Regions from separate parts of the Psychrobacillus sp. genome, predicted to be linked through region 1. Evidence: riboswitches for the same ligand, from Rfam matches in the RefSeq annotation. Region 1 holds a riboswitch; each other region holds the start of a gene.
What was found. Region 1 has a riboswitch for S-adenosylmethionine ahead of metA (homoserine O-acetyltransferase MetA). Riboswitches for the same ligand answer to the same signal wherever they lie in the genome.
Positions count from the first base shown of each region.

Region 2: it holds a riboswitch for S-adenosylmethionine, as region 1 does, so the genes downstream of both, AC06OU_RS00990 (methionine ABC transporter ATP-binding protein) here and metA (homoserine O-acetyltransferase MetA) in region 1, are expected to answer to the same signal.
Region 3: it holds a riboswitch for S-adenosylmethionine, as region 1 does, so the genes downstream of both, AC06OU_RS00550 (MetQ/NlpA family ABC transporter substrate-binding protein) here and metA (homoserine O-acetyltransferase MetA) in region 1, are expected to answer to the same signal.

Region 1 covers NZ_JBAEAP010000163.1:7,111-10,257, forward strand. Annotated here, with positions in the region: gene abc-f (ribosomal protection-like ABC-F family protein) at 1-1,477, shown strand, start outside; SAM riboswitch class I at 1,562-1,665, shown strand; gene metA (homoserine O-acetyltransferase MetA) at 1,812-2,720, shown strand; gene speD (adenosylmethionine decarboxylase) at 2,935-3,147, shown strand, end outside.
Region 2 covers NZ_JBAEAP010000034.1:826-3,972, reverse strand. Annotated here, with positions in the region: gene gcvH (glycine cleavage system protein GcvH) at 1-122, shown strand, start outside; gene AC06OU_RS01000 (toprim domain-containing protein) at 197-547, shown strand; gene AC06OU_RS00995 (thioredoxin family protein) at 558-878, shown strand; SAM riboswitch class I at 918-1,022, shown strand; gene AC06OU_RS00990 (methionine ABC transporter ATP-binding protein) at 1,114-2,139, shown strand; gene AC06OU_RS00985 (methionine ABC transporter permease) at 2,132-2,800, shown strand; gene AC06OU_RS00980 (MetQ/NlpA family ABC transporter substrate-binding protein) at 2,814-3,147, shown strand, end outside.
Region 3 covers NZ_JBAEAP010000021.1:921-4,067, reverse strand. Annotated here, with positions in the region: gene AC06OU_RS00555 (methionine ABC transporter ATP-binding protein) at 1-210, opposite strand, end outside; gene AC06OU_RS00550 (MetQ/NlpA family ABC transporter substrate-binding protein) at 554-1,363, opposite strand; SAM riboswitch class I at 1,457-1,570, opposite strand; gene AC06OU_RS00545 (hypothetical protein) at 1,882-2,799, opposite strand; partial or broken gene AC06OU_RS00540 (aminotransferase class I/II-fold pyridoxal phosphate-dependent enzyme) at 2,975-3,147, opposite strand, start outside.

The DNA.
Region 1 (3,147 bases):
ACAGGGCGGATATACCATTGATTCCGAAATTGATAAAGTAGTTGAAGGGCTACAGCTAGGTGGTTTTATAGAACAGCCATTTTCAAGTTTAAGTGGTGGTGAGCAAACTAAAATAATGCTTGGACAGCTACTATTAACCAAGCCAGACCTTTTACTGTTGGATGAGCCGACTAATCATTTGGATTTGTTTGCAATAGAGTGGTTAGAGGAGTATTTGGTTAGTTATACAGGAACAGTTGTTATTATTTCACATGACCGATATTTTTTACATAAGGTAGTTACAAAAGTTGCAGATCTTGAGGATGGTATGCTTACGAAATATCATGGTAATTATTCTTCTTTTCTAATCGAAAAGGAAGAAAAACTTACTCGTGAATTTCAACAGTATGAGGAACAACAAAAAAAGATAAAGAAAATGAGAGAAGCGATAAAAAGATTAAGGATATGGGCTAACCAAGCAGTTCCTCCAAATGCAAGTTTACACCGTCAGGCGAGGAATATGGAACGGGCACTAGAGCGGATGGAAAAGGTTCGTAAACCTCTAATAGACCCTAAGAAAATGAGTCTATCTTTTGATGCGGCACCCCGAAGCGGAAAAGAAGTTGTCATAATGGAAGAGGCTTTCAAAAGCTTTGGTGAAAAAATGTTATTAAACAGTGCAGAACTTCATGTATATTGGAAGGACCGTCTTGCAATCGTTGGTAGGAATGGAACAGGTAAAACTACCATTTTGAATATTCTCAGAGGAGTAGAGTTAATTGACTCGGGTGAAGCACGATTTGGTAGTAATGTTCGCCAAGGATATCTTTCTCAACATTTCGAAATAACAGATCCCAAAGCTCGCTTGATAGATATTTTTAGAGCTGAAGTAAATGTGGCAGAGGGAGAGGCCCGACACATTTTAGCGAAGTTTATGTTTTATGGGGCGGATGTTTTTAAAAGAATTGCTGATTTAAGTGGAGGAGAAAGAATGCGACTCCGTCTTGCTCAGCTAATGCATCAAGACATAAATTGTCTAATATTAGATGAGCCAACGAATCATCTTGATATTGATTCACGAGAGGTATTAGAGGAAGCGCTAGATGATTTTACTGGGACTATTATTGCAGTATCTCACGATAGATATTTTCTAAATAAACTATTTCCAAGGACTGCTTGGCTAGAGCATGGCGTGCTTACCACATTTGAAGGTCCTTATGAATGGGCAAGGGAAAAATGGAATGAGTTCTGCTCAAAAGAAAATACTATGAAAAAAGTAATCAATCAGCCCTTAAAAGAAGCAACACCTGTCAAACAACAAAAGGAAATTCCTCTGGAAAAACGAATAAGTGATCTCGAAAATGTTCTAGATGAGCTAACTAAACAAATTAGCATAGAGAATGATTGGGGAAATTATGAGGCATTAAGCTTGGAAAAACTTCGGGTAGAGGAGCAATTGGAGCAATTATTAGAGAAATGGCTAGATTTAGCAGAATGACCAGAATACTTCTCAAAATAGGTTGATATAAGTAATAGAGCATGCTAATATGATTTATTAATGAATAATTTAAATAATTTAATATTCTTATCAAGAGAAGTGGAGGGATTAGGCCCTGTGATACTTCGGCAACCTCTGTTATACAGAAAGGTGCTAATTCCTAACAAGACGATCTTGGAAGATAAGAGCTAGCTAGCAAATTCTTGCCTCTCTTTTCTTACATGGAAAGAGGGGTATTTATTTTAATAGCCGCCTTGCTCCTGGTCGCTTTCTTACTTTTTTGTGGGGCGAAATCACAGGTGCTCTTGCGCATTTCATTGGGAGGGGAAAGTCATTGCCTATAAATATTCCGAAACAATTACCTGCAGCTAAGCTGTTAAAAGAAGAGAAAATTTTTCTCATGGATCAAGAGCGTGCCTACAGGCAGGACATCCGTCCACTTAACATTATTATTTTTAATCTAATGCCTGAGAAGGAAAAAACGGAGCTTCAGCTATTAAGACTTCTAGGAAATACTCCTATACAAGTGAATATAACCTTTATGAATACAGCAACGCATGAATCCAAGAATGCTAGCAAAACCCATTTGGATACTTTCTACACGACATTTGATCAAATAAGAGAAAAAAAGTTTGATGGGATGATTATAACTGGTGCTCCAGTAGAACAGTTGCCATTTGAGGAGGTCGATTACTGGAATGAAATGAAGGAAATAATGGAATGGTCTAAATCCAATGTCACCTCCACGTTACATATTTGTTGGGGGGCGCAGGCTGCACTGTATTATCATTTTGGTATAGATAAATTCTCACTTTCTCAAAAATGCTCAGGAGTGTATCGGCATATATTAACTAACCAAGTGGAGAATTTAATAAGAGGATTTAATGAAGAGTTTAATGCTCCCGTATCTCGTTACACTTCTGTATCTGAAGAAGAAATAGAAAAGGATGAGCGACTAACTATTTTATCTACGTCGGAGGAAGCAGGTGTGTTTCTTGTAAAATCTAACGACAATAAAATGGTGATGGTCACTGGTCATTTAGAGTATGATGCACACACATTAGCAGAGGAATATCATAGAGACATAACTAGAGGAATAGATATAGAGATGCCCAAATACTATTTCCCAAATAACAACCCCTCAAATAAGCCATTAAATACATGGAGGGCACATACACATTTATTGTTTTCTAATTGGTTGAATTACTATGTTTATCAGGCTACTCCTTATAACTGGGAGTAAATAGAAGAAATATATATGAGTCAATTTTATTAAAACAAAAATTATGAAATTGACTTATATAAACTCCTGTTTAAATATTCAGGAGTTTTTTATTGATTTTAGTTTTATTTATTCAAATATTAGGGAAGACAAAATTGAAGAGACATTGTATTTTGTTGATACACATATTTATAAAAGTATGGATTTTCAATTTATTGGAAGTGGGGTTATGTCTATGAGTTTGACACCAAAACAAAGAATCGAGTTACATGGTTTTAATAATCTGACGAAAACACTAAGCTTTAATATGTATGATATTTGTTATACAAGGACGAAGGAAGAAAGGGAAAAATATATTGAATACATTGATGAGCAATATAACGCTGAGCGTCTAACCAATATATTAACAAAAGTGTCCGACATTATAGAAGCTAATATTTTAAACATA
Region 2 (3,147 bases), on a different contig from region 1:
CCGAATTTGTTAATGAATCACCTTATGAAAATGCATGGATGATCGTGGTTGAGCCTTCTGACGTATCAGAAGTGGACAGCTTATTATCTCCTGAAAAGTACGAAGAATTAATAGCAGAGTAATAATGAAAACGCCGGTTAATAATCGGCGTTTTTTTCATATAATAAAGGAAAGGATAAGTTGGGAGAGAAGCTAAATGGCACATGTATTTAGTGATAAAATAATTATCGTTGAGGGTAGGTCTGATAAGCTGCAATTATTAAGCCTTCTCGATGAATCTCCAGAAATTATATGTACTAATGGAACGATATCCGATGTAAAATTGGAGGAGCTATTAAGCCCTTATGATGGCTTGCCGATTTATGCTTTTCTAGATGCAGACAAATCCGGGGAACAAATTCGATCGGTCGTTAGGAAGGAGTATCCAGAGGCAATTCATTTGTATACGAACCCGACGTATGGCGAAGTAGCAAACACACCGGCGAAGGTTTTGGCATCTATATTAAAACGTGTTAATATTAAGGTGAAAAAAGAATTTTTACCTTAGGATGATGTGTATGAATGAATGGACTAGAGAACAATGGGATAGCGCTAAAAACAATTCAACACTTACCTTGTTTTATATCTATACGCCTATGTGTGGAACGTGTCAGGTAGCAAGTAAAATGATGAATGTTATTAAAGAAATGGTTACCTATCCAATTGGTCAGGCAAATATTAATTTTCTAGGTGATTTGGCGATAGAACAGGAAATTGAAAGCGTCCCTTGTCTTCTTATTACAAAACATGGGAAAGTGGAAAAGAAAATCTATGCTTTTCAATCAGTTCCTTACTTATTGGAAACAATAAAGGCTATTGACGAAGATGGAAACCTATGATAATATTCGTTATGTTGAAAACACAATTTAATAGTGTCGCTCTTATTAAGAGAGGTGGAGGGAAGTGCCCTTTGAAGCCCGGCAACCGTCATGAAAGTGAAATGGTGCCAAGTCACGCAAAGCTATAGCTTTGGGAAATGAGAGAATGGATGAACGTTATTTTAAATAGATAACATACACCCCTTCTGCTCTTTTGCAGAAGGGGTTTTTTATTAGGAAAGGTGGTCAGATTTACTTGATTAGTTTAAAAGAAGTTTCGAAAAGATTTATTACCAAGCAAGGAGAAATCGTTGCAGTTGATAGTGTAAATCTGGACATACAGCGTGGAGAAATTTTCGGGATTATTGGTTACAGTGGAGCGGGCAAGAGTACGCTAATACGATTGTTGAATGGGCTAGAAAAGCCATCTGACGGTCATATTACAGTGAACGGCCAGGAAATTACATCTATTAATGAGGACAAGCTTCGAAGCTTTCGTCAAAAAGTAAGCATGATCTTCCAGCATTTCAATTTACTTTGGTCGCGAACAGTCGCTGAAAATATAGCATTCCCATTAGAAATTGCAGGAGTTCCAAAGGAAAAAAGAAAAGCTAGAGTAGAAGAGCTTTTAAGCCTTGTTGGATTGGAGGGAAGAGGAGACTCTTACCCATCACAATTATCTGGAGGACAAAAGCAACGCGTAGGAATTGCCAGAGCGTTGGCTAATGGTCCAGAGGTATTGCTTTGTGATGAGGCAACATCTGCTCTTGACCCTGAAACAACCGACTCCATTTTAGACTTGCTCGTAAGCATTAATGAAAAACTCGGACTAACCATTGTGTTAATCACCCATGAGATGCAAGTTATTCAAAAGATCTGTAACCGAGTAGCAGTTATGGAAAATGGGCAAGTTGTAGAAGAGGGAGATGTGCTTGAGGTATTCCAAAAGCCACAACAGCCTATTACAAAGCGTTTCGTTTCTCAAATTTCTGATTCCAAAGAGCCGATTCAAACCATTCAAAACCTAGTTAAGCTTTATCCAAACGGCAAGCTAGTTAAGCTCGTTTTCGTTGGAGATACTACAGAGCAACCAATTCTTTCGAGATTAATCAAACAGTTCGATTTAGAGGTAAACATTGTCCAAGGGAATATCTCTCACACGAAAAGTGGAGCGTTCGGGACACTAATCCTGCAAATCGATGGAAATGAACAAGCGGTGGAAGATGCCATACAATTTATCCACTCGCAAAAAGTTAAAACTGAGGTGATCAACAATGATTGAATCGTTATTTCCAAATGTTGATTGGCCTAAAATGTGGGAAGCCACTATAGAAACCCTTTATATGACCGCAATTTCTACAGTCCTAACAGCAATCTTTGGTCTAATTTTAGGACTTTTATTGTTTTTGACAAGTCCACACCAGGCATGGGCAAATAAAATAGCAAACTGGTTGACCAGTGGAGTAGTTAATATTTTCCGTTCTATTCCTTTTATTATTTTAATCATTTTGTTGATACCATTTACAACGTTGTTGACGGGATCGATGCGTGGTCCGAATGCGGCCATCCCTGCATTAGTAATTGGAGCTGCTCCATTTTATGCCCGTATGGTTTTAATCGGATTACGAGAAATCGACAAGGGTGTTTTAGAGGCAGCTAAATCGATGGGTGCTAAAACCTCTACAATCATTTGGAAGGTTTTATTGCCAGAATCGATGCCAGCCTTAGTATCTGGTATTACCGTAACCTGTATTTCACTAGTTGGTTATACAGCGATGGCTGGAATTATTGGAGCTGGAGGACTTGGAAATCTAGCATTTCAAGATGGATTCCAACGTAGTCGCGAGGATGTAACATTTATTGCCACTATTTTAATATTAATCATCGTCTTTATTCTACAATGGATTGGCGATATTATTACTACAAAAATTGATAAAAGATAGGGAGAGATTGAAAATGAAAAAATTATTGGCTGGGGTTTTATTATCTGTTAGTGCATTAACGCTTGCTGCTTGTGGCGATGAGGATAGCGACAAATTAGTTGTTGGTGCCTCTAACGTACCGCACGCAGAGATTTTAGAGCAGGTAGTACCTATATTAGAAGAACAAGGCATTGAGCTACAAATTGAGACGTACCAAGATTATATACTACCAAATAAAGACCTTGATTCTGGTGACCTAGATGCCAATTACTTTCAACATGCTCCTTATCTAGAATCACAAATGAAGGATTTCGACTATGATTTCGTAAATGCTGGTGGTATCCATATCGAGCCGATTGGTCTTTACT
Region 3 (3,147 bases), on a different contig from region 1:
GGTAATGTTATTGCCGTTTATGTATACTTTTCCGGATGTTGGTTTCTCTAATAGATTGACACAGCGAATGAGCGTACTTTTCCCTGCACCGCTATAGCCTATAACTCCATGAATCTCACCTTTTTTTACGTGTATGCTTACGTTATTAACAGCCTTAACCGTACTGCTTTTACTGTTGAATTCTTTTGTAATATTTTCTAAAACTATCATGAATGATCTTCCTTTCTAAAAAAACGCCGGCAGACATAGATGCCGGCGCTTTTCTTGATATCAAGCTCCGGCGCCTTGCCCCTCGGGGTCAAATGGTCAAAACCTATTTCTGCGCAAACTCGTCGTAAAAAGAGCGTTTGCGGTAGGAAAAGAGCTGCCTCTTCACTTTTTAGCCATTTGCCTGTCGGGGCAGGGATAGGCGCCTATGCTTTTCTTGATGTCTAGCTCCGGCGCCTTGCCCCTCGGGGTCAAATAGGAAAATACTCCGGTGGCAGTGGACCTGCCTCCTCGCATTTTCCCATTTGCCTGTCGGGGCAGAGATAGGCGCCTGCGCTTTTCTTATTTACCAACCTGCTAGTGCAGAGCCTTGGAATTCTTCTTCAATAAATTCTCTAACTTCGTCTGAATGGTATGCTTTAATGAATTTTTGAATGGCAGGGTCATTTTCATTTTCCTTACGAACAACAATATGGTTAACGTATGGTGAATCTGCTGACTCTAACAAAATAGATTCTTCTCCAGGGTTAATACCAGCTTCCAAAGCATAATTGGAATTGATTGCTGCTGCATCGACTTCACTAAGCTGTTTTACTATTTGAGCAGCCTCTAATTCTATAAACTCAAGGTTTTTAGGATTTTCTTCAATGTCTTGAATAGAAGCATTTCCTTTCTTACCTTCTTTAACTTTGATAAAACCATTCACTTCTAAGATGTCTAAAGCACGTGCTCCTTGTGTCGGATCGTTTGGTAGCCCAAAAGTTGCTCCATCAGGCAATTCATCGAAGGATGAATACTTTTCAGAATAAACGCCCATTGGAAGTAAAATAGTCTCAGCAACTGGTACTAGCTCTGTATCATTATTTTCGTTGAATGAGTCAAGAAAAGGTAGAGTTTGATAACTATTTGCGTCCAAGCTTCCTTCATCAAGAGCTGTGTTTGGAAGTACGAAATCTGAAAAAGCCTTAATCTCAATTTCTAGACCGTCACGTGCTGCAACTTCCGCAACAACCTCAGTAACTTGTTCATGTGGACCTGACGTAACGCCAACTACTAATTTATTTTCATCTAATGGTCCTGATGTAGCATCATCACCACAAGCCGAGAGCAACCCTGTTAATAAAACTCCTGATAACACTAAGCTAAATTTCTTCATTGTAATTCCTCCTGAATATGTATTAATAAAAACGAATAAATATAAAAGCCTCTCTTTCAAAAGAAAGAGAGGCACACAAATATGTATTGTCCTCTCTTATCTTCCAAAACAAAATGTTTTGCAGGATTTAGCACCTTTCTATACTTTTTTAGTATAGATGGTTGCCGAGCTTCAACGGGCCAGTCCCTCAGCTACTCTTGATAAGAGATAATAATCTATTAAGTTTTTCGTTTTTACTATAGAAAAAATTTACTACACTACTCTATTGAAGTCAATAGTTATTTTAACATTTGTATAATTGTTTAGAAAAATTCAAATACAAAATTATATAAATAATTATACATAAGTGAGTGATTTGGAAATACTAAGATGTAAGCATTTAAAAGCTTTACATTTAGCTTTACACTTTATTTTTATGGTTATGTTAAAGGTAAGGGGTGATTTAAAAATGCACATAAAAAGTGATCTGGAAAATGTTTCTCCAAGCTCACTTTTTATGTGCATTTTATACTACTATTTTAATTAAGTAATGCAAGTTTTGCTTTAGATGGCGTTTCATACTTTACAGAAACTCCATTTAACATGGTATTGTTTTGTACAATATAATACCCACCACCTAGACCATACATGGGAACATATCCATCAAGTGGTTGTTTAGCTGAATACACTCGGAATTCTTCGTTAGGCATTAATTGTCGGATAGGTTCAAGACCAGGTTCGCCACCATCAACACTATTAATTACCTTAAATAAAGTAGTTTCCTTAAGGATTGTAACTTTTCCGATTTGTCCTGCTTTAAGTTCCGTTTTCCCCCACATAACTTTTGTAGAAGAATCTACTAGTAATGCAAGTTTTGCTTTAGAAGGCGTTTCATACTTCAAAGCACTGTACATATGGACAAACAATCCGTCCCCTAGACCGTATTCTCCTCCGTATAAATCTGTACGGTATGTATAGACACGATACTCTCCACCTGCTGGTAACACTTTTCCTCTAGAGCCATCCGCCTTATATGTCGCCACATCTGCGTAAAGTGTTACTTTACCAATCTGCCCTTTTTTTAATTCCGTTTTCCCCCACATAACTTGTGTAGAAGAATCTACTAGTAATGCAAGTTTTGCTTTAGAAGGCGTTTCATACTTCAAAGCACTGTACATATTGACAAACAATCCGTCCCCTAGACCGTATTCTCCTCCGTATATATCTGTACGAAATGTATAGACACGATACTCTCCACCTGCTGGTAACACCTTTCCTCTAGAGCCATCAGGCTTATATGTTGCTACATCTGCGTAAAGTGTTACTTTACCAATCTGACCTTTTTTTAATTCTGTTTTCCCCCACATAACTTGTGTAGATGAAGCTTCTGATGTGATGGAGAAGGTAAACATCGCTACTAAAGTAAATACAATCGCTATAAATATATTTTTTTTCATTTTTTACCTCCTACAATAATTAACCAATTATAACATAAAATACATTCCTGTTTTGATATAAATTAATATAGGTTTCGAGTTCATTAAACTAACCTCGAGCGTTAGTTTAAATACATTCTTTCACAAATTCTTTAATACCAACTGATTAATTTAAAAGGAGAAACTGATTTACTTGTTAAAAAAGCTGTAGCTTTTCTATTCTTTCAACCGCTTCGACGAGTCTATCCTCATCAACTAATAGCCCAACCCGAACATAACCTTCTCCATGCTTACCGAAGCCATTTCCAGCAGCGACTGCAACATCAGCTTTTTCTAAAAGAAGGTCTGCAAATTCCTCGCTAGTATAGC